DNA from 3 places in the Ruminococcus sp. 8Y-12 genome. Region 2 is predicted to be linked to each of the others. Evidence: predicted binding sites of a transcription regulator. Region 2 holds the regulator's gene; each other region holds the start of a gene.
The links. The regulator LexA, encoded in region 2, represses DNA repair genes until DNA is damaged. The targets are predictions, from matches to a motif close to CNAACANNTGTTNG.
Positions count from the first base shown of each region.

Region 1: a site for LexA is predicted at 4,291-4,304, ahead of AC0THY_RS07550 (putative DNA modification/repair radical SAM protein). Genes of this name have one in related genera too.
Region 3: a site for LexA is predicted at 5,299-5,312, ahead of recA (recombinase RecA). Genes of this name have one in related genera too.

Region 1 is NZ_CM176623.1:2,067,373-2,075,373, reverse strand. Features, by position in the region: gene AC0THY_RS07565 (ATP-dependent DNA helicase) at 1-1,568, opposite strand, end outside; gene AC0THY_RS07560 (HPr family phosphocarrier protein) at 1,673-1,900, opposite strand; gene AC0THY_RS07555 (TIGR03915 family putative DNA repair protein) at 2,164-2,928, opposite strand; gene AC0THY_RS07550 (putative DNA modification/repair radical SAM protein) at 2,925-4,199, opposite strand; gene AC0THY_RS07545 (hypothetical protein) at 4,578-5,696, shown strand; gene AC0THY_RS07540 (uracil-xanthine permease family protein) at 5,770-7,077, opposite strand; gene AC0THY_RS07535 (P-loop NTPase) at 7,168-7,998, opposite strand.
Region 2 is NZ_CM176623.1:3,584,399-3,592,399, reverse strand. Features, by position in the region: gene AC0THY_RS14180 (C39 family peptidase) at 1-296, shown strand, start outside; gene AC0THY_RS14175 (alpha/beta hydrolase) at 373-1,356, shown strand; gene AC0THY_RS14170 (hypothetical protein) at 1,419-1,649, opposite strand; gene AC0THY_RS14165 (hypothetical protein) at 1,716-2,075, opposite strand; gene lexA (transcriptional repressor LexA) at 2,349-2,966, shown strand; gene AC0THY_RS14155 (hypothetical protein) at 3,039-5,222, opposite strand; gene AC0THY_RS14150 (response regulator transcription factor) at 5,486-6,154, shown strand; gene AC0THY_RS14145 (sensor histidine kinase) at 6,168-7,463, shown strand; gene AC0THY_RS14140 (COG2426 family protein) at 7,479-7,970, opposite strand.
Region 3 is NZ_CM176623.1:3,920,009-3,928,009, reverse strand. Features, by position in the region: gene AC0THY_RS15715 (ABC transporter ATP-binding protein) at 1-239, shown strand, start outside; gene AC0THY_RS15710 (ABC transporter permease) at 232-1,035, shown strand; gene AC0THY_RS15705 (DNA topoisomerase) at 1,054-3,051, shown strand; gene AC0THY_RS15700 (acyltransferase) at 3,051-3,716, shown strand; gene AC0THY_RS15695 (D-alanyl-D-alanine carboxypeptidase family protein) at 3,810-4,868, shown strand; gene recA (recombinase RecA) at 5,387-6,451, shown strand; gene AC0THY_RS15685 (regulatory protein RecX) at 6,466-7,077, shown strand; gene rny (ribonuclease Y) at 7,202-8,001, shown strand, end outside.

The DNA of each region.
Region 1 (8,001 bases), 1.5 Mb from region 2:
TTGTCCAGACATGTCTGAATATTGGCTGAAGGGTCCACACAGAACAGCTTGACCATAAAACGCCCACTCTCCGTCAGCTCCGTATATATCACATAATGTTCATCCAGGCGGTCGTAGGTGTCCAAAAAAGCGCGCAGCTCAAAATAAAGCTCCAGCACCTTTTCTCTCACCTCCTCCTGCTGGGCCTCCTCCAGAAAGTTTTCTGTCTCGCACGCCAGATTCATCAGGGTGATGACAAAATCTCCGATATTGTCATGGAGTTCATATTCAGGACACTCCCTTTTCCACTCCAGCATCTTCTTGTTGCACTTATCCAGCAGGCGCGCTAACTTGGGGCTGTATGCCTTCACTGCCTTTCTGGCATCCAGAAGGTCTTCTTTAACCAGTGCTGCACTGAACATCTCCCGGCCGCGCTCCACCAGGTTGTGTGCTTCATCAATCAGAAACAGATAGCTCCCTTTTACATTCTCCCCGAAGAACCGCTTCAGATGGGCTCTGGGATCAAATACATAGTTGTAGTCGCAGATCACCGCGTCCACCCAGGTAGACACGTCCAGGGAGAGTTCAAAAGGACACACACACCACTTTTCGCTCTGGGCCAGCAGGGCATCCCTGGAAAAATCCTCCCCCTCTGTCACCATCTCATACACCGCGTCATTGACCCTGTCAAAATGCCCTTTTGCATAGGGGCACTGATCTGGATTGCAGCTGGTTTCCTCCAGGGGACAAATCTTCTCCTTTGCTGTCAGAGTGACCACTTTATACTGAAGGCCCTGTTTTTTAAGGACTGAAAATGCCTCCTCTGCCACTGTTCTGGTGATGGTCTTGGCTGTCAGATAAAAAATCTTATCTCCCAATCCCTCCCCCACAGCTTTGACAGCCGGAAAGACTGTGGAAATTGTTTTCCCCACCCCTGTGGGTGCCTGGATAAACAACTTTTTTTTGTGGTATATGGTGCGGTATACACTGGAGGCCAGCTCCTTTTGTCCCTCCCGGTATGGAAATGGAAACTCCACACAGCAGATGGACTCCCGGCGTATGTCTCTCCAGCGGATCTGGAAGGCGCACCATTTGCGAAACTCCTCTATTAACTTCTCAAACCACTCCCTGAGATCCCGGAACTGGTATTCCTGTTCAAACCTTTTGATCTCCTCTGTCTCCAGATTACAGTACGTCATCTGTACCCGGATACTGGAAAGCTCCCTCTGCAGCGCATAAATGTAAGCGTAACACTTGGCCTGAGCCAGATGTACGTACACCGGTTCCTGAATCAGCTTTAACTCCCGATACACTCCCTTGATTTCGTCAATCAATGTTCCCTGGCTGTTCACCTGGATGCCATCCGCACGCCCTTCGATGACAATCGCATACGTTTCGTATTCTACCCTGTGCCGCAGCATCACCTCCGGCGTATAATCCGAACCCATACGTCCCTGAATTTTCCGGTGCAGGCGGCTCCCCAACTGCATTGCCTCCTGATCAGGCATGGCCCCCTGCCGATTGTCAATGTCGCCGCTGCGGAGAATAAACTCTACCAGGTTTCGGACAGATATCTTTATCTCTTCCATAGATTCCTTCTCTTTTCCAACACACACTTTTTTCCCAGTATAACACAAAAGGCACACAATCACCATATGGATTGTGTGCCCCCGCACTACTTGTGAATGAACATTTATGCAGTGCCATACTTGCTGAGTACATTCTCAAAGCGCATATTCTCACCGCCATATTTAACGGTAAGCTCTCGTGTCAGGTCCATGCTGAGTATGCCTAAAATTGACTTTGCGTCGATAACCACTCTATTGTAAAAAATGTCAATGTCAAAGTCACACTGCTCAGCAGCACGCACGAATTCTTTCACCTCGTTCAGTTCCGTAAGCTTAATTTTCCTCTCTGACATAGCTTTCACCCTTTCTTAAATTTCCCGGCACCAGCGCCGGTATGGTTGTTGCTGAGAACGGTTTCCGTTTTCTTTTTCCGTATTATCCCACCACATCCTTTATTTGTCAACGATAAAATTTCTACCATGTTTGTAGGATTTCCAACCTTCTGGAAATTATGCTCATACTTTTCAAAATTTTCTATCTCTTTTTATGCATAATAGATGGTGTCAGCCATTGTCCGTTTTTGTCAGGTGAATAAACATCTCTCAATATTGAAAAATTAATCAAAATTTTCTGTCATGTATTTACGGAATTTTTTGGGTAGGAACTGCTGCTGAAGCCTCAGATTGCGCCTTTCTTTGATGCCGATTGTGTGACAGAACCCTTTCCAAAGCTCCTGGTAGTCCTTCTCCTGCCCGGAAACTCTCTGGGTCAGTTCCCGGTTGGGCTGCTCTCCCCGCACAAGCGCCCACTGCCTGTGGGCCTCATGAATCAAAAACACACTGTGGGTGATATCATAAATCATGAAATGTTCCCCTGGAAAGCGGTCTGCAAAATGTTCCCCGATCAGAGGCAAAACCTGATTTTCCGGTTTGATTTCCGAAAAAAGCACTCCATTCTCCAACTCTCTGAAGCGCACAAACTGCAGATATCGATGCGCCTCGTTCTGGATATTTCTGGACATCTCAAAAACACCCCGGATCGCATCATTTTGCAAATACTGCATTACACTACGGCTGCCTCCTCCTTTAAGCCCCTCTACTATGGTGTGGTAGATACAGTCCGCTTTTTCCTTCTCCTTTGAGAGGGTTGCATGGTAGATATGATAGTAGTCCTCCTCCCCCATGCGGGTTCTCACAGTCCTTGCCACCTTTTCCGCCTTTATGCTGTCGACAGGAATTTCACGATAATCTGCAAACAATTGAAAATTCATTCCCTCCCCCACCTCCAGCCTTACCTGGTCATGTCCCACCCTGCTGTCCCACGCATCATAGACACCGCTGAAGATTCCATCTGTGCTGTTGTCACATATAAATACTGTCATCGGGCCACCCCGCAGTCGTCAAACAGATTGATCTGCTGATAGTGATTTAAGTCATATGGGAGGCGTTCCTTTACACTCAGCAGATTTCTCAAAATATAGTCCTCCTCAATTTTCACTGGGTACATCATACGTCCGCTGCAGGTAATAAAATAGAGTGCCCGCTTTAAGACTACCCCAATCATTTTCAGATCTTCAAAACCCAGATTTCCAAATTTCCTGGCCTGAACAATCCTCTGAGCAGACTTGGTGCCGATACCCGGTACCCTAAGCAGAGTTTGGTAAGGAGCACGGTTGATCTCCACTGGAAAATACTCCAGATGAGAAAGCGCCCAGTTGCACTTGGGGTCCAGAAACATGTTGAAGTTTGGCCGCTCTTCACTGAGCAGCTCTGACGCCTCAAATCCATAAAAGCGCAGCAGCCAGTCTGCCTGGTAAAGCCTGTGCTCCCGCAGAAGCGGTGGGCCCCCCGGAAGGGTCGGCAGGCTGGAATCCTGATTCACCTGCACAAAAGCGGAATAGAACACCCGCTTGAGCTGAAACTTCTGATAGAGGGATTCCGCCACGGATACGATCTCAAAGTCACTCTCCGGTGTGGCGCCGATGATCATCTGCGTACTCTGTCCGGCCGGCACAAACCGGGGCGCCTGCCGGTAAACTGCCAGCTCATGCCGATTTTCTTCCATCCTCATCTGAATCTGACGCATGGGGGCCAAGATTGTCTTTCTGCTCTTGTGGGGGGCCAGCTTGCGCAAACTCTCCGCAGTGGGAAGCTCCAAGTTCACACTCATACGGTCAGCCAGCATTCCGGTCCTCTCAATCAGTTCCTGGGGAGCCCCCGGAATAGCCTTAACATGAATATATCCCTGAAACCCATACTCATTTCGAAGCTTGTACAAGGTCTGGTACAGCAGTTCCATAGTATAACCGGGACTCTTCAGTACACCCGAGCTCAGAAAAAGACCTTCTATATAATTGCGTCTGTAGAACTCAATGGTGAGCCGGCACACTTCCTCCGGCGTGAAGGAAGCCCGGGGCACATCATTGGACGAACGGTTCAGACAATATTTGCAGTCAAAGACACACTCATTGGTGAACAAGATCTTTAGCAGAGAGATGCACCTACCGTCCGCAGCAAAGCTGTGGCATAGTCCCTTTGCCACTGCATTGCCAATCCCTTTTCCATCCCCTTTTCGATTTACCCCACTGGATGTGCAGGCTACATCATACTTTGCCGCATCCGCTAATATTTCCAGTTTATCGTTGAGACTCATCTCTTCTTGAATTCTCATGGTATCGCCTCGCATTCGAACATTTGTTTGTTTTTTAGTATAGCACACCTGTTTCCAAAAAACAAGAGAATATCAAACATTTGTTCGCAAAATTCAGCTCTTTTCTAAGAAGTTGCTCCTATTACAACAGAAACGTTTTGAGCTTATAAAACTCTTAGAAATTCAACAAATTTTAAACTGGTGTGGAATTTACTTCTGCACTGAAATTTGCTTTTTCAAATTCGCTTTTTATCCTTTCAGCGGATTCCTGACATATTTCTATCAAACTTTTGAAATACAGTATAAATGTTACAAAGGAAAGATCACCAAACAATTCCAGTATTAGGGAAAGGAGCATGGAAACTATTTTCCAATTTATATATGAGTACAATTTATCTGCATATCGGCACCATGAAGACAGGTACTACTGCCATACAGAAATTTTTGACAGCAAACCGGGACTACCTGGAAATGCTGGGCTGCACTTACCCCAAAATTCAAGTTGGGTTATCTGAAAAATACAAAATCCGAAACGGACATTTTCTGGTCTATCCTTCGGACGAAGAAAAAACACTGGATGAGGAACAGGTGCTTCGGGAGGGATTTCTCCAGTTGAAAGCCGCCGCCAGGCAATTCGACACCGTCCTGCTCTCCGATGAACTGATCTGGCACCATTGGCTGAAGCAGCCCGATTTTTGGCAGCGGCTGATCCAGGAAGTCCAGAATATGAACAGCACCTTAAAAGTAGTGGTCTATCTGCGCAGGCAGGATCTGCTGGCTGAATCGCTCTACAATCACATTGTAAAATCAAAACGGATGTTTACAAAAGATTTTTCCAGTTACATAAATGGACAGGCTCCCAAAATCTTTGCCTTCTCCTACTATGAGCAGATCCAGCAAATTGCATCCTGGATTGGAAAGGAATATCTTTTGCTGCGTGTCTACGAAGAGGGCCAGTTTGGCGGAGAAGAACATACACTTTTTTCTGATTTTTTGGAGGCGACGGGACTTCCCCAGGAGGGATTTGCCATTCCCGATCCTGCTTCCAATCTGGGACTGCACGGAAACTATATCGAATTCAAACGAATCATCAACCAACTGCCCGAATATCGGCAGACTGGTGACTTTTTGTCTTATCCGCTGCGTGCTGCCAGCGCCGCCCGAACTGAAAAAGCCCTCCATCACAGGGAAAGCTTTTTCACTGAGGAAGAACAGCGAAATTTTATGGCCCGTTACCAGGAGGGGAACCGGAAACTGGCGCTGGAATACTTAAACCGGCCGGATGGAGTGCTGTTCCGGGAACCCCTGGGAAATCTCTCCACTTGGAAACTGAACCGGAAAACCCTCCATGAGGATCTTACGATTATGATGACGGAGGCTCTCTGCTGTCAGCAACGACAGATCAATGAACTGGAAAAACGGGTGAAGGCCGCCGAAGAAAACAGCAACTCTCTTCGCTGGCTCTACCGGAAATTAAAAGGAGCCAAGGATTTCTCATAGAATATCAGATGCTAAGAGCAATGAATTCTATGGGACATCCTTGGCTTGAAATTTAGGGGTTAAATATCGGTTTTTACTTCTCCTCTTCAAACCCCTTAAACCGAAGCACACTATCCTCGCCTTCCGGCAGAATGGCTGCCACAACCATCCCCACCAGAGCAGCCAGAGCCAGACCGGAGAGAGTCACAGTACCGAAGATGGGTATGCTGTCACAGCCAATTCCCAGTACCAGTATCAGAGAGGCAATCATCAAATTACGGCTGTTGCCAAAGTTGATGTGATTGTTCACCAGGATACGCACACCCACTGAGGAAATCATACCGTAGAGAATGATGCTGATTCCCCCGGTAACCGGCGTGGGAATGCTGGTAATCAAAGCCCCAAATTTTCCAAATATCCCCAGAACAATGGCAAACACTGCTGCAATTCGGATCGTGGAGGGGTCATAATTCTTCGTAACTGCCAGAACTCCTGTATTTTCCCCATAAGTGGTATTTGCAGGACCGCCCAAAAGGCCGGCCAAGGCTGTCGCCAGACCATCCCCCAAGATAGTCCTGTGAATACCTGGGTCTATCATAAAGTTCTTGCCAACCACCGCGCTGTTGGTGGTGATATCACCCACATGCTCAATCAAAGTCACCAGTGCAATGGGCGCTACTGCCAGTATGGCATCCGCCTGAAACTTTGGCGCACACAAAATCTGGGACATGATGTCCTGATCCATAAAGGAGAAAAAGTGTGCTTCACTCACTGGCGTAAAATCACAGAATCCCAGCGGAATACTGATCAGATACCCAACGATAATTGCAAAAAGAATGGGCATCAGGTTAAAAATTCCTTTGGCATACACGGAAATCACAATGATTGTACACACTACGCAGAGCGTGATCACCAGAGATTCCAGGCTGAAAACGGATTCCCCCGCCTCATTTGTCACAAAAAAGGCATTGCTGATGGCAGATCCGCTCAACCGAAGACCGATAACAATGATGATGGGGCCTGTCACAATGGGTGGCAGCAGCTTATTTACCTTCTCATACCCAATCACCTTGATAATGATGGAGAAGGCCACATAGATAAGTCCCGCAATAATCAGAGCGCCCTTCAGTGCTGCCAGCCGGTCTAGGTAATCCGCATCCCCAACCCGGGAATTGCCGATTACAGCCATGATTCCACCCATAAACGCAAAGCTGGAGCCCAAAAACACAGGCACCTTTTTCTTGGTCACCAGGTGAAAAATCAGAGTGCCCATCCCTGCGCAGAACAGGGTGATAGAGGTGCTCAGTCCCGTCAGTGCAGGTACCAGTACCGTTGCCCCGAACATAGCCAGCACATGCTGTATCCCCAAAAGGATCTTGTGTTTCCAATTTCTTTGTTCCATTTCTCTTTCCTCCTTTGCAGCTTCTTTTAATCATAAAGTTTCATTTATAACGCAAAGAGAGCTGCCACGTCTGGCAACTCCTTTTTTGTTCTAAGCGTGCAGTACGGAAAACGCTTCCGCCACATATGAATTTTTCGCCAATTCAAAATTACCCAAATCCGCGTATTTCGCAAACTCAGGGTCTATGGGCATTTTTCCTAATACAGGAACGTCCAGTTCCTTTGCAATCTCATCAATATGGCTTTCCCCAAATATCTGGTATACTTTCTGGCAGTCCGGGCACTTGAAGTAGCTGTAGTTCTCCACAATCCCGAGAACCTTGATATTCATGGTCTTCGCCATGTTGTAGGCCTTTTTCACAATCATCCGCACCAGATCCTGGGGTGAAGACACAATCACCACTCCCTCCACAGGAAGAGACTGGAATACGGTCAAAGGCACATCCCCTGTTCCTGGGGGCATATCCACAAAAAGATAGTCCAGTTCTCCCCAGATCACATCCGTCCAGAACTGTTTTACCATATTGGAAATCACAGGTCCTCTCCAGATCACCGGCGTCTCCTCATCCGGCATCAGCAGATTGACGGACATGATCTTGATATCGTTCTCCGTAAGCATTGGGTAAATACCCTCGTCATCCGCCTGTGCAGGCCCGTGGATTCCGTACATCTTGGGTATGGACGGACCGGTAATGTCCGCGTCCAGGATTCCCACCCGGTATCCCTTCTCAGCCATCATATTCGCCAATGATGCGGTAACCATGGATTTACCAACACCGCCCTTGCCGCTCACCACTCCGATTACATGTTTTACCTCCGTATAGATGCCCGGTTCCACCAATAAACTCTGTGGCTGCTTTGACGGACATCCCTCGCAGCTCTCCTTTGTACAGCTTGTACTGCTGCATTCTCTTTCTGCCATGTT
Region 2 (8,001 bases):
ATACAGCCTGGGCCTTTATAACAGACGGCGGAATGGAGTTTGGGGTTAAGGGACAGCCGGTATCTTTGGAAGAGACTTTGGTGACAGAGAAGCTAAAGCAGGGAATACCTATTATCTGCAGCATGCGCCCGGGAGATTTCACTACCTCCGGTCACTTTATTGTTCTCACAGGTGTTCAAAACGGAAAGATCAAATTAAATGATCCAAACAGTATAATAAACAGCCAAACATTATGGAGTTTTTCAGATTTGGCACCTCAAATAAAAAATCTGTGGGAAATGAGTTTGACAGAATGAAATAATTTTGAAAATCAAATAATTATGTGCTATAATTCCTTCGTAGAAAATGGAAATAGGAAGGAAATTAATAAGCATGAAGAAAAGGAAAAAAGGACTTCTCATCAGTCTCTTGGTTCTGGTAGTAATTGTAGGAGCTGCTACAGTAATTGTTGGAAACTATTTTGTGAACTTTGCTTTAGTGAGAAAGGCATCTGGCGCGCCGAATGTGGCTCCGGAGTCAGTGACTTCCGATGAAGTGGAAGCTGTAGTCAATCAGAATGCAAAAGCCATGGATCAGCAGTTGGATAGGTGGCTCTCCATAGTTGAGAAAGAGACTGTTTCCATTCAGTCTCAAGATGGTCTAAAACTAATGGCTGACCAGTTTTTACAGAAGGAGGAGAGCCATAAATGGGTCATTTTGATTCATGGTTATACAGGAAATCGAACCAATATGCAAAAGGTTGGCAGCTTTTACGGAGATCAAGGTTACCAGGTTGTGACCCCGGATATGCGTTCCCACGGTGAAAGCGAGGGGACCTATATCGGCATGGGATGGCTGGATCGAAAAGATGTCCTCCTTTGGACAAATTACATACTCGAAGAAGACCCGGAAGCGGAAATTGTACTGCACGGTATCTCAATGGGAGGAGCCACTGTTATGATGACTGCAGGGGAAGAAGATCTGCCCGGCCAGGTGAAAGCTGTTGTAGAGGACTGTGGATATACCTCTGTGTGGGATATCTTTGCCGATGAGCTGGATGCTCTTTATCATCTGCCGGCATTTCCGGCTCTGCATATGAGCAATATGGCAGCCAAGGTACGGGCTGGATATGACCTAAAAAAGGCATCAGCCCTTGAACAAGTGAAAAAAAGCCAGGTTCCCATTTTATTTATCCACGGAAGCCAGGACAACTTTGTTCATACAGATATGGTCTATGAGTTATTTAACGCGGCTCAGTGCGAAAAAGATATACTGGTTGTGGAAGGAGCTGGACACGGGCAGGCTTACACATTGGCCCCGGACCTGTACTTTGAAAAAGTGTTTGGGTTTTTGGAAAAACAGGTGTTTCGCGAATAGATGTATTGAGACAATGACTACCCCCTCTTTACAGTTAAAATGTAAAAAGGGGGTTTTTATTTTTATTCCTCAAACTCCGCTGTTACGATGTATCCTCTGGGGGTGTTCTCAATACTGATGATTGTACCTTCCCTGGCTTTGATCCGATTGCTGCCCTTAAAACATCCCGACATAGCTACAGCAGGCTCTATGATATAACTGAAATTCATATTTGTCTGGATCTCTGTGATTTCTACCTTTTGTCCGGGATCCACAAGTCCGGGACGCTCCATTTTAAATTTTTCTTGTCTCAATTTTTATATACCTCCTTTAGGATTCTACTCCTTAGGAATTATATCATATATAAGCTTTGCATACATCTATTTTAATTCAGCAGAATAATAAGGTATCATCAGCTTTTGCCCATAGTATATCTCGTCTTCACAGATAGAGTTAATCTGACGCACTTCATTGATGTATTCCTCTGGTGTCCCATATCCCTCTGTCATATAGTCCTCTGCAATATCCGTCAGAGTCATGCCATTGTCTACTTTTATGTCCGTATAATATTTGTAGATCTCCTGCATCTGCGGGGTTGAAGCTTTTACAACAAGTCCTCCAAATACTACAAGGGCTGCAAAAATGCAGATGCATGCTTTTGCTATAAATGTGATTCTGTTGTGTCTGTTCTGGACAGTGTCCATTCCTTTTCTTCTCTTTTCAGCTTGGTGTACTCTCATAATCTTTTATCCCTCCGTAATGAAAATGATACAAACATAAGTTCAGAACATCTGTTTGTTATAAGAAAATTATAGTATGCGAACGTTTGTTTGTCAATACGTAAATTCGAACAAAGTTTCTAAACATTTGTTTGCATTTTTTCCCAGTCTATGGTATCATTAATAAAACATATTTTTTCAGAAAATTCAGCCCTCTTCCGCTGCGGCCATTTTAGATCAGATGTCCTGATTTGGAGATTTCGGGTGGAGGTTTGATATAAACAGGAGGTACATATGGCATACGGTAAGATTTCAAAGAAACAGGAAGAGATATTAGAGTACATCAAAAATGAAATAATAAACAGAGGATTTCCTCCTGCTGTGAGGGATATCTGTGAGGCAGTGAATCTGAAGTCAACCTCTTCTGTCCACTCACACCTGGAGACGTTGGAGAAAAACGGTTATATCCGCAGAGACCCCTCTAAGCCCAGGGCTATTGAGATTCTGGATGACAATTTTAACCTGACCAGACGGGAATTAGTGAATGTCCCTGTAGTGGGCCGCGTGGCAGCCGGTGAACCCATACTTGCTATTCAAAATGTGGAGAGTTATTTCCCTGTTCCTGCAGAGTATATGCCCAATGAGCAGACCTTCATGCTTACAGTCAAAGGCGATAGTATGATAAAAGCCGGAATTTTTGAAGGAGACCAGATTTTGGTGAAGATGCAGAAAACTGCAGAAAACGGGGACATTATTGTGGCTCTGATCGATGACTCCGCTACGGTCAAGACGTATTATAGAGAAAATGGGCATTTTCGGCTGCAGCCGGAAAATGATACCATGGAACCCATTATCGTTGAGGAGATGGAAGTGCTGGGTAAGGTGATAGGCGTGTTCCGTTTTCTGTCATAACTTTTATTGTAAGTGTTAAAGCGGAGAGTTCCCAATGGTTACCGGGCCTCTCCGCTTTGTGTATGAGTGTTGCTATTCTGATAAATATAGTTTCAGTTTCTGGTAAGCGTCTTTTGCAGCCTCTTCACTGGCTGCCTCACCTCTGTAAACCCTTTTTACGCTTTCCAAGAGTGTCTCCTTTACCGTTTGATCAATCTGAAGTGGTTTATGGATACCCTTGACCATTTCCTTGAATGCTTCTACCTGCGATTCGCCGGGATTCTCACATGTAATTGATACCCTCTCTCCATTTTCTTCCCAACTGAAGAAAAGCTCCTCCTCTGCCTCAACCGCATGAATTGCTTCAAAGGCTTTTTTATTGACCGGAAATCCCTCTCCCATATCTATATTCTGCATATTATAAGAAAAAAGGATTCTTAGGAAATCTTTTGCAGCCTCCTGATTTTCGGACATTGCATTGATTCCAATGGAGTCATAGGGAATATAGAGTCCGTCTATGAGGCTGTACTTCTGGTCATACTGCTCTGCAAAAGCTGCTGGTTCTGCCAAATCCCAAATGGTCTTGACCTCTCTTACTGCTGCTAAATCCCTGCCCAGGCAGGAGGCAGTACCCAGGGAGAGCAGATACATTTCTTCATATCCCTCCGACATTTCCGCGTCCTCGGCGGTTGCATTGACATACTCTCCCAATCCAGCCACTGCATCCATGTACTCTTTGATTGCCTGTTCATCCGGCAGATTGGCAGTGATTTCATTGTAATGCATAAGCAGCAGAGACTCGGCGAGCGCCTGGCTTACCACATTTTCAAAAAGTGGGGTATCCCCGGGATTTTTAAGGAACTCATTGATCTTACGGATAGAGCCAACCTGTTCCATAGCGTGTTCGCTTCCATATAGAAGGGGAACGCTAAACCTTACCGGAATAGAGTAAACATTTTCCCCATCCTGAGGTACAATGCTGTCCAAAAGTGCGTCATCTCCCTGAAATTCCCTGTACAGTTCAGTCAAATCAGCCAGCGCGCCCTTTTCAATATAGGACTTAGCCGGAAGCTTATCCAGCAGAATCAAATCGGGCCCGGACTTACCTGAAAGGATTTCCGTGTTCATTATACGGATGGTCTCGGACAAGGAGCCCTGTTTCACCTGTTCGCCATAGCTCTGAAAATCCACTTTAATATCAGGATACTGCTTCTCAAACTCATTGACTGCCCTCATTATCGTATTACTCTGACTAAGACCGATGATGCGTATTGACTTTGACTGTGCAGGGGGTTGGTCCGGGGCGTTTTGAACGGAAGCGTAATGATAATATTTTATTGAACAGTTGCCGGAGGCGTCCTTGTATAGCACATAGCTGCTGTTGTCTTTTCCCATCTCAAAGGAATATGCGCTTTTATTCTCCAGCAGCGAGGGCATATCAGATGCATCGATGATAGTTTCTGTGAGCTTTCCGTCAACGGAAACGTGATGCAATCCCTTTTCATCCATGTAATAAAAATCATTTTCCGAACCGGCCCGCAATAGCTTCCACTGTGTTTTTGACGCTGCAATCTGGTTTTTTTCTTTTCCAGTCTCCAGATCGTATAGGACAAAACCGTTTTGCTCCTGATTCAGAGTGATAAGGGTACTCCCTATAGCTGCGACATCATTTCGGATATTGGTATCTCCTGAGCAAAGCGTATATTCGCGGATTACCTTCCCAGTGCTGTCATACTGTTCAGCCAAAGTCCCCATATAGGACAGAAGAAAGGAACCATCCGCCTGTCCCAGTATACTGGAAGGGTAATCCGGTGAATCTCCTCCCATATATTTTTGGATATTATCCGCTGCCAACTCTTCCACGCCATCCTCTTTCATTCTAAGGACATGGGGGTAATAATCTGCGTCATAATAGATAAAATAGACAGCGCCATCCTCACCTATGGATACCGTCCACGGGGAAGACGCCTCCTTCAGGTAAGAGTCCAGAACTGGAAGCTCCTTCCTCTGAAAACTTTTATCCTCCTGCATCTGGTAGGCAATCCCCTTTTTGGAAGCAGTATCCACTGTATAGATCAGGATATTTCCAGAGGGATCTTTTGTCAGGTTGACAATCTTTTCGTCCCTCCCCTCAAAAGGCAGCGCAATCTCCTCTTCCTGATAACTTTTCACTGTACTGGTTTCCGCCTTGCTTGTATCACCTTCTGCACTCTTTGTGCTACATCCTGTTGCTGTAATTAAGAGTAAAATTGTCAAAAGTATTGTTGCTTTCTTCATAATAGCTCCTTTCTTAATTGGTATCCGACGTCTGATCCTTTTCAGAATAACACATAAATCTCGAAGAATCTTTTAAACCATGATAGAAATTTCGTAATTATTTAACAGGTCTTGCTCATTTACTGCGCTGACTGAAAGAAAATGATTTTTGCATGTAAATGTGAGGTACTGAACATTTACGAAATTTCCAAATTTATTTAAAGAATCTTTCGAGATTTCTATGTTATACTGAGATGAAAACTTAAATCTGGAGGAGGATTGCTGTGAAAATATTATTGGTAGAGGATAATGAGGATCTCTGTTCCATGCTGGAAATGCATTTTGAGAAGGCTGGGTATGAAACCGACATCTGTCACTCAGGTGCGGAAGCCCTGATCTATGCCTCCAATACATACTATGACTTGTTTCTCTTTGACCGTATGCTGCCGGAGTTGGATGGCTTATCCCTTCTCAAGCTTATCCGCCAGAAGGAAAACTATACTCCAGCCATCTTTATCACTGCCCTGGAACAGTTAAATGATAAAATAGGCGGCTTGGATGCAGGTGCGGATGACTATATCACCAAGCCCTTTGATATTTCTGAACTTATGGCTCGTATCCGGGCCATAGCAAGAAGGCCGGGTACCCGCAAAGATCCGGATATCCTAAGTTACAAAGAGCTGCGGCTGGAACCAGAAAAACAGATACTATCCTGGCAAAGCGCAGAGGTCTCACTCTCCTCAACGGAAACAAAGATGGCGGAAGTCTTCTTAAAAAATGCCGGAAAAACCCTGCCCAGAGCTTATCTTATAAATTCTGTGTGGGGTGGAAACTCTGATATCAATGAAAATAACTTGGATAACTACATTTATTTTCTGAGGAAGAGACTTAGACAGTTGAAGGTTGATGTGGCGATTAAGACAATGCACGGTGTTGGTTATTATATGGAATAAAGGAGCATACACTATGTTTCAAAATGTTCAAAGGCGGCTGGTCTTTCTCTATGTGCTGACTTCTGGAATCATTCTGACCCTTGCCCTGGGAATCACTGCGTTTCTCTATAGCCAGACGGTCATTCGACAGCAGGAGGCAGTCTTTCAGGCAAATATAGCCCACATAATGTCCAGAATCCAAAGCAGCAATAATATCCCCGATTCCTGGCTCAGGGAATTGGAGATGCAGGAGAAACTTGTGATTCGGATTGAGGAGAACAATATCCCCCTGCTGTATCAGGGTGCTTATGAGACACCCACTCAGAGGGAAGACCTTTTTCTTACTGTCTCAGAAAAGGTAGATTCGATATACAGACAGGAGGCTCTTGCCAGCCCTTCCCCATATCAAAGCGGGATATTTCATACAGAAGGGCTTCAGGGGGACCGTTATCTGGGTGCGTATATTGTTTTAGAACCATATGGAAGCTATATCAGCATTTTGGTATTAAATGATATCACAGGAGTGCGATCTCAGTTGAGACTTCGCTTATGCTATTTTTTAATTTTGGAATTTTTATGTCTGGGTGCTCTTTTTTTAATAGGGAGAACCTTTATCAGGCACGTCATGTATCCTGTCAGGGAAAATGAGCGGATGCAGAATGAGTTTGTAGCAGCAGCTTCCCATGAGCTTCGAACTCCAATTATGCTGATCCAGGGGGCAGCAGATTCCATGGATGTCTTTCCGGAAAAGGCAGACTATTTCGGAAAGATCATCCGCAAAGAGTGCAGCCGCATGCGGGAGTTGGTTAAAGACCTTTTGATTTTAACTTCCTCGTTAGAAGCACCTATTGGCAGCTTTCAGCTATTTGATCCTGTGACCCTTTTGATGGAACTCTATGAATCTTACCTGCCTTTATGCCATACCAAAGGCTTAATTCTGAACATAGAACTTCCGCAGGAGTACACAGCGGACTTAAAAAGCAACCCTTCCTATATTTCACAGATTTTACGTATTTTTCTGGACAATGCCATAGCCTTTTCTCCGCCGGGCAGGGATATCCTGTTAAAAGAACAGATAAACAAAAATTCGGTATACTTTCAAGTAATAGATCATGGTCCTGGAATTTTGGCTGAGGATAAACAACAAATTTTCCAAAAGTTTTACAGGGGCGACAAATCCAGAACAGACAAAGAACACTTTGGACTTGGCCTGAGCATAGCTAAAAAGTATACTCTTCTGCTGGGAGGTCAGATTCTCCTGAGGGATACGGAGGGAGGAGGCTGCACCTTTACTTTGAAGCTCCCACTTCATAGGCGTGGCGGCGATTAAGGAAAAGGAGTTTTCCTAGAATAGTGCTCCAATGGCTCCCAACAGCCCTGCACTTGCAGCCCCCATGATAAGGCCTGCCAGCAAAACCCCCAGCATTACGGCGATCACACTGGACTTGAAATCCATATCCAACAGACTGGCCGCCAGCGTTCCTGTCCACGCTCCGGTTCCGGGAAGCGGAATTCCCACAAATAAAAGCAGGGCAATTGGCAGCCCTCTTCCTGCCTTTTCTTTCAGCTTTTGCCCGCCTTTATGCCCCTTTTCCAAGCAGAAGGTAAAGAACTTACCAATTACAGGCTTGTCAGACCCCCACTCCAATACCTTTCTGGCAAACAGAAAAATAATGGGGACAGGCAGCATATTTCCAATCACAGCGATCACATAGGACTGCACAAGAGGGAGTCCAAACAGCTGTGAGTACGGAATTGCCCCGCGCAGTTCAATCAGCGGTACCATAGAGATCAAGAATACGTATAAATATTTGCTAAACAAATTATTTTCCTCCATTTACATGCCTTTTTTAGAGAAACTCGTACTT
Region 3 (8,001 bases), 340 kb from region 2:
CGTCAAAGAAAAAATCTTACAGCATTACCTTTGCCACGGAACAGGATGCCCTGCAGTTCGTAAAGGAAGAGTTTCAGGTACTGTCCATTAACGAAAGACAGATAACTGTCAGCCTCTCCGGTGAGATGGCGCCCCTGGTCAAGGCTCTGGGAGATTATCAGGTAGTGGGGATTGAGACCGTGACCCAGAGCCTGGAGGATATCTTTTCCCATTTTTACGGAGGTGGGGCCAGTGCTTAGTATTCCTCTTCTGAAACGGACTGTGAAATCGAACTATAAACTCTGGACCACGATCGTGGTTATCCTGACCCTCTTCATGCTTCTCATTGTGGGCATGTTCAGCCCGGGGCTGGGGGCGCGTGTGGCATCGCTTATGGCGGGACTTCCCACCATGCTTTTGACTGCCCTTGGATTTGATATGGGTGCGGTTACCCTGACAGGTCATCTGGCGTCCTGTCTGTTTGGTTTTTTGTTTTTGGTGTTCCCTATGATCTATGAAACGGTCACAGCCAACCGGCTGGTTGCGCGCCAAGTGGAGACGGGAAGAATGGGGAGCTGGCTTTCCACGCCCAATCCCAGGAAGAAAATCGCGACCACACAGGCGTACTATCTGATTATGAGCCTGTTTGTGATGTTTCTGTTCACTACGGTCCTGGGGCTTGTGTGCTGTCGTCTCTGGTTTCCGGGAGAACTTGGTATTCCCCAGTTTATGCTCCTGAATCTGGGGGCCTTCTGTCTGCACATATTTTTAAGCGGAATCAGTTTTCTGGCGTCCTGTATCTCAGATGATACCAGGACTTCCCTGATGATCGGTGCCGGCCTTCCAGTGTTGTTTTATTTAATAAGGATGCTGTCCAACATAGGGGGAGGGATGGAGATATTGAGATTTTTTACGGTGTTCACCCTGTTTTCGCCCAAAGCAATCATGGAGGGGAGTGTTCAGATCTGCTGGAGTCTGCCTTTGCTGGCTTTGGCCGGACTGGGAATGTACTGGGCGGGAATTGCCCTGTTTGAGAAGAGAGATCTGCCTTTGTAGGCAGTTGAGAGGTTATACATGTCTAAATCGTTATTTATTGCGGAGAAGCCCAGCGTGGCTCAGGAATTCGCAAAAGCATTGAAGTTGAATACTGCCCGGAGGGATGGATATCTGGAGGGGGAAGATGCGGTTGTCACCTGGTGCGTAGGTCATCTGGTGACCATGAGCTACCCTGAGGTCTATGATTCCAGGTTAAAGAGGTGGAGTCTGCAGACCCTGCCTTTTATTCCGGAAAAATTTCTTTATGAGGTGATTCCCTCTGTAAAGAAACAGTTTGAGATTGTAAGCAGACTTCTGAACCGGGAGGATGTGGATACTATCTATGTGTGCACGGACTCCGGGCGGGAGGGTGAGTATATCTACCGCCTGGTGGAACAGATGGCTCATGTCAAGGGAAAGAAGAGACGGCGCGTGTGGATTGATTCCCAGACAGAGGAGGAAATCCTGAGGGGCATTGAGACCGCAAAGGATTTGTCAGACTACGACAACCTTTCGGAGGCGGCTTACCTCAGGGCAAAGGAAGACTATCTGATGGGAATCAATTTTTCACGGCTCCTCTCTCTTAAATATGGGGATCTTCTGTCAAATGTCATGGGAACCAAATATACGGTGATCTCAGTGGGAAGAGTTATGACCTGCGTTTTGGGGATGATTGTACGGAGGGAGAGGGAGATTCGGGACTTTGTCAAAACACCCTTTTACCGGGTGCTGAATACACTGGAATACGGCGAAAAGCAGTTTGACGGCGAGTTTCGGGCAGTGGAAGGTTCCAGATACTTTCAGTCCCCAAAGCTGTACAAAGAAAATGGATTTAAGGAGAAAAAGGACGCCCAGGAGCTCATAGGGTACCTTGAGGAAGAGCAGCCCCTTCGTGCGCTGATATGCTCCATTGATCGCAGGAGGGAGAACAAAAATCCCCCTCTGCTCTATAACCTGGCGGAGCTGCAGAATGACTGCTCCAGAATGTTTAAGATCAGCCCGGACGAGACACTGCAGTGCGTGCAGGAGCTCTATGAAAAGAAGCTGGTAACCTATCCCAGGACGGATGCCAGGGTGCTCTCCACTGCTGTGTCAAAAGAGATTTATAAAAATATAAATGGCTTAAAAGGTCTTCCATGGGCAGAGGGCTATGTGGATCAGGTGCTGGAGATGGGCAGCTATAAAAAGATCAGCGCCACTCGCTATGTGAATGACAAGCAAATAACAGACCACTATGCGATCATTCCCACCGGGCAGGGTATAGGGGCGCTGCGGTCTGTGTCAGAGCGGGGCGAAAAGGTATACAATACCATTGTGCGGCGGTTTTTAAGTATATTTTATCCCCCGGCTGTTTACCAGAAAATCAGCCTGGTGACTCAGATGCGGGAGGAGAAATTCTTCAGCAGTTTTAAGATTCTGCTCTCGGAGGGGTATCTGCAGGTGGCAGGTATTCCTCAGGAAAAGAAAAAGGATGAGGAAACAGAGATGGGGGCTGACACAGGATTGATTGAGGCGCTCAAAAATCTGAAAAAAGGGATGGAGCTTGTGGTGAAAGAGCTGAAGATCAAGGAGGGGGAGACTTCCCCGCCCAAACGGTACAATTCCGGTTCCATCATACTGGCCATGGAAAATGCAGGGCAGTTGATTGAAGATGAAGAGCTGAGGGCCCAGATTAAAGGGAGCGGAATCGGAACCAGCGCCACCAGGGCGGAGATTCTGAAAAAGCTGATCGGAAACGAGTACATAGGACTAAATAAAAAGACTCAAATATTGACACCCACCTTTTTCGGTGAGATGATATACGAGGTGGTGAACGCCTCTATAAAGTCACTTCTGAATCCGGAGTTGACAGCCAGTTGGGAGAAGGGGCTTACGTATGTGGCGGAGGGGACCATCACGCCTGAGGAGTATATGGCAAAGCTTCGTCATTTTATCCAGACGCGCACAGCAAGCGTCATGCAAAATAACTATGGGTATGCGCTGCGTCACAATTTCAGCGCAGCCGCCAAGTACTACAAAAAAGGAGCGAAAAAATAATGGAAACATGTAAAATTTGTAACCTGTACAACCTGGAAGAGACGATCGCAAAGGATTTATTTATGGGCGCTGTCTATCCCTGGGAGGTGCTGCCAAAGATCGGCGCATTCATCCTGGAACTGGGGAGTAAGCTGGATCAGGAAGAGTATGAGCAGCGCAGTGAGAATATCTGGGTGGCCAAGTCCGCAAAGGTAGCGCCCACTGCGTTTATAAACGGTCCTGCGATTATCGGAAAAGAGGCGGAGGTGCGCCACTGCGCCTTTATTAGAGGGAACGCCATTGTGGGCGAAGGAGCTGTGGTGGGAAATTCCACGGAACTGAAGAACGTTGTGCTGTTCAATAAGGTACAGGTTCCACATTACAATTATGTGGGTGACTCTGTTTTAGGTTACAAGGCCCACATGGGGGCTGGGTCCATCACCTCAAATGTAAAATCAGACAAAAAGCTGGTCATTGTAAAAGAAGGATCAGAGAGGATGGAGACAGGGCTAAAGAAATTTGGCGCTATGTTGGGTGATGAAGTGGAGGTGGGCTGCGGGTCTGTGCTGAACCCTGGTACTGTGGTAGGACCCCACACCAATATCTATCCCCTGTCCTCTGTGAGAGAGGTGGTTCCGGCAAAGAGCATTTACAAAAAGCAGGGTGTGATTGTAGAAAAAAGATAAGAAAATCTTAAGCGCCTGCTTATAGAATATTAGCAATCTTTTTGGAGAACATGGTAAAATAGAAGAATATCAAAGAGAAAGCAGGGGCGGATCGTGAATACGGAAGATAGAAGAATTCAAGAAATAAGACAGCGGGCCAGAAGCCGCAGGCGTAAGAAACAGCGCACAGCAGCCTTCTGCCTGATAGGAGGTTTGATTCTCCTTCTATTGGCAGGAACAGGGATTGCCGCATGGCAGTTTCTATCCCGCCAGCCTGAGGGGGAGAATATCAGCAGCCGTGAGAGCAAAGGGCAGGAGAGCGCTGCGGTACAGACAGAAACGCATGAGGCGGAGACTCAGACAGAGACAGACCCACCGGTGAAATTGGGGACAAACGCGGAGAATCTTTACAGCAATCATGCGCTGCTGATCAGACGAAAGAATGGCGAGAGACTGCTGGACAAAGGCAGCGGGGAGCGGATCTATCCGGCATCTATGACAAAGATCATGACAGCAGTGGTGGCCTTGGAAAAGGTGCAGGATTTAGAAGAGAAGGTCCGTCTTTCCGAGGATATGTTTGAGGAACTCTATCAGCAGGAGGCTTCCATGGCAGGCTTTCTCCCGGGTGAGGAAGTGAGTGTCAGAAACTTGCTCTACGGGGTGATGCTGCCATCAGGGGCGGAGTGCTGTACGGGGCTGGCTGAGTTTGTGGCGGGTTCCGAGGAGGCGTTTGCAGACTTGATGAACCAGAAGGCACAGGAACTGGGGATGGGCGATACACATTTTGTGAATGCCAGCGGCCTGCACAATGAGGACCATTATTCTACGGCAGCCGACTTGGCGGCTCTGATGGAGTACGCTCTGCAAAATGAGACCTTTCGCACCATTGCCCAGACAGATGCCTATACCATAGAGCCGTCGGATGCTCATCCGGAGGGACTGACTCTGTACAGCACCCTGTTCTCGTCAATGCCTGATGAGGTTCGGAGCAGCGGCTTGATTCTTGGAGGAAAGACCGGGTACACAGAGGAAGCAGGGCTCTGCCTGGCCAGTTTTGCCCAGATTGGCGGGGAGGAGTTTATACTGATTACCGCCGGAGCCCAGGGAAATCATGAGACAGAGCAGTTTCATATATTGGACACCTATGAGGTGTATAAGAATATCGGCTTTTAGAGACAAGTGCAGGACCAAGTGGTCCTGCATTATTTTTTAGTAAACTTTATAATTAAAAAGTGAAATAAATATTGAAAAATATGACATTGTAGTGTACAATATAGAAGACGCAAAAGTGAAAATACTCTTGACCACAGATGCAGACACATCAGGGCTGTTACTTGCATTACCACCCGGACATCACCCGGGCGACTGCTCTCAGGAACATAGAGGAACCTAGAATCACCTCAAAGTTTGTTAGGAAATCGCCTGGGTAGCATGATCTTCCGCCTATGGGAAACAGCTTCCTCCGGCGCAGGAAGCGTTCGCCTCAGCCCGTAACGAACCTGACCGTCTGAACTGTTACAAACAAGTAAGTGAGACGATGTAAATTTTAGAAGATAATAGTTGACAAGCAGTCAAAAGTATAATATGATGTTTAGAAGAAAAACGAACACTAGTTCGCGGGCAAAATATATAGATCGGAATAGCAACCGACAACATTAAAAATGAAATCACAGAGTGAGGAGAACAGAGATATGGGTCAGGATGATAAATTAAAAGCATTGGATGCGGCCATCAGCAAGATTGAGAAAGATTTTGGAAAGGGCGCTATCATGAAACTGGGCGATTCCACGGCGAATATGAATGTGGAGACCGTCCCCACAGGTTCTTTGAGCCTGGACATTGCCCTGGGGCTGGGCGGAGTGCCAAAGGGAAGGGTTGTGGAAATTTATGGTCCAGAGTCCAGCGGTAAGACTACAGTGGCTTTACATATGGTGGCTGAGGTTCAGAAGAGAGGCGGAATCGCTGGATTTATAGATGCGGAGCATGCTCTGGACCCGGTGTACGCCAAGAATATCGGCGTGGATATCGACAATCTGTACATCTCTCAGCCGGACAACGGCGAGCAGGCGCTGGAGATCACAGAGACCATGGTGCGATCAGGGGCGGTGGACATTATTATCGTGGACTCTGTGGCCGCACTGGTACCCAAGGCAGAGATTGACGGGGATATGGGGGACAGCCATGTGGGGCTCCAGGCTCGTCTGATGTCACAGGCGCTCAGGAAACTCACAGGAATTATCAGCAAGTCCAACTGTACAGTAATCTTTATCAACCAGCTGCGTGAGAAGGTGGGAGTTATGTTTGGAAGTCCGGAGACCACCACAGGAGGCCGGGCCCTCAAGTTTTATTCCTCCATCCGTCTGGATGTGAGGCGCATTGAGTCTTTAAAGCAGGCTGGCGAGGTGATCGGAAACCGGACGCGTATCAAAGTAGTGAAGAACAAAATTGCCCCGCCCTTTAAGGAGGCGGAGTTTGATATCATGTTTGGACAGGGAATCTCCAGGGAGGGAGATGTCCTGGATCTGGCAGCTAATCTGGGTGTGATCAACAAGAGTGGCGCCTGGTATGCTTACAACGGCGTTAAGATCGGCCAAGGCAGGGAGAACGCAAAGACTTACCTGAAAGAGAACCCTCAGGTCATGGAAGAGGTGGAGATGAAGGTGCGTGAGAGTTATGGCCTGATTCCGGGCTCTGGAAAAGACGAGGCAAAGGAGAGCGCTGGGGAAACGAAAGCAGAGGAAAAGACTGAGGAATAGATTGAGGGCCGGATGTGACAGTTACGCAGATTGAACCATTGGGGAAAAACAGAAGCAGAGTATATATTGATGAGCAGCTTGCCTTTGTCCTGTACAGGGGCGAGCTGTCTCGCTATGGAATCAAAGAGGGGGCCAAGCTGCCAGCGCATGTGTATCAGGAGATTGTGGAGCAGGTGCTGGATAAACGAGCCAAGCTGCGCTGTCTGAACCTCTTAAAGTCCATGGACCGCACGGAACAGCAGCTCAGACAGAAACTGCGGCAGGGAGATTATCCGGAGGAGATCATTGACCGTGCCATAGACTATGTGAAGAGTTACCGCTATGTGGATGATGAAGGTTATGCCAGCCGCTATATTGATTACCGGAAGGACAGCAAGAGCCGTCAGCAGATTACCCAGGAACTGCTCAGAAAAGGGATCTCAAAGGAGATGATCAACCGGGTGTACGAAGGGAAAGAGCCCGCGGATGAGACAGCTATGATACAAAAGTGGGTGAGAAAGAAGAAAGTGGATCTGGAAACAGCCACTTTGCAGGAGCGGCAGAAGTTATATCAGTTTTTGATGAGAAAAGGATTTTCCTCCAGAGACATCAGCAGGGTGCTCAGGGGAGTAGAAGATTTTTGGTGATTCAGGTATGGAACAGTTAAGAAGATTTTGAATAGAATATACATTTACTTGACATTATGCACAAAACACGATAAAATCAAAGTGTTGTATTTGTACAATGAAAATTAAATAAGGAGGTGCTCCTGTGCCGAGTGCAGTAATTACGGTTATTGCTGTTGTCATCACTCTGATTATAGCTGTTATTATTACATGGCCTATTGCAACTTCGTATCACAAGAAGGTAGTGGAAGCCAAGATTGGAAGTGCGGAGGAAAAAGCCAGAAAAATAATAGATGATGCATTAAAGGTTGCAGAGACGAAAAAACGGGAGGCTTTACTCGAAGCGAAAGAAGAGTCATTAAAAACAAAAAATGAACTCGAAAAAGAAACAAGAGAGCGAAGAGCAGAGTTACAGCGTTATGAAAAGCGCGTTTTGTCTAAGGAAGAAACCGTAGACAAAAAAGCGGATGCAATTGAGCGGAGAGAGTCAGGATTAGCAGCGAAAGAGGAAGAAATTAAGAGGAAGAGTAAAGAGGTTGAAAAGCTAAATGACGAGAGAGTACAGGAACTGGAGAGAATCTCAGGTTTAACCTCCGAACAAGCAAAAGAATATCTCTTGAGAACTGTTGAAGACGAAGTAAAAAGCGATACAGCCAAACTCTATAAAGAGTTGGAGAGTAAAGCAAAAGAGGATGCCTCGAAAAAGGCAAAAGAGTATGTGGTTACCGCTATTCAGAAATGCGCGGCAGATCACGTTGCTGAGACAACCATCTCAGTGGTACAGCTTCCCAACGATGAGATGAAGGGAAGAATTATTGGTAGAGAGGGAAGGAATATCCGTACCTTAGAGACCATGACAGGTGTGGATCTGATTATTGACGACACACCGGAAGCAGTTATTTTATCAGGCTTTGACCCAATACGGAGAGAAGTTGCAAGGATTGC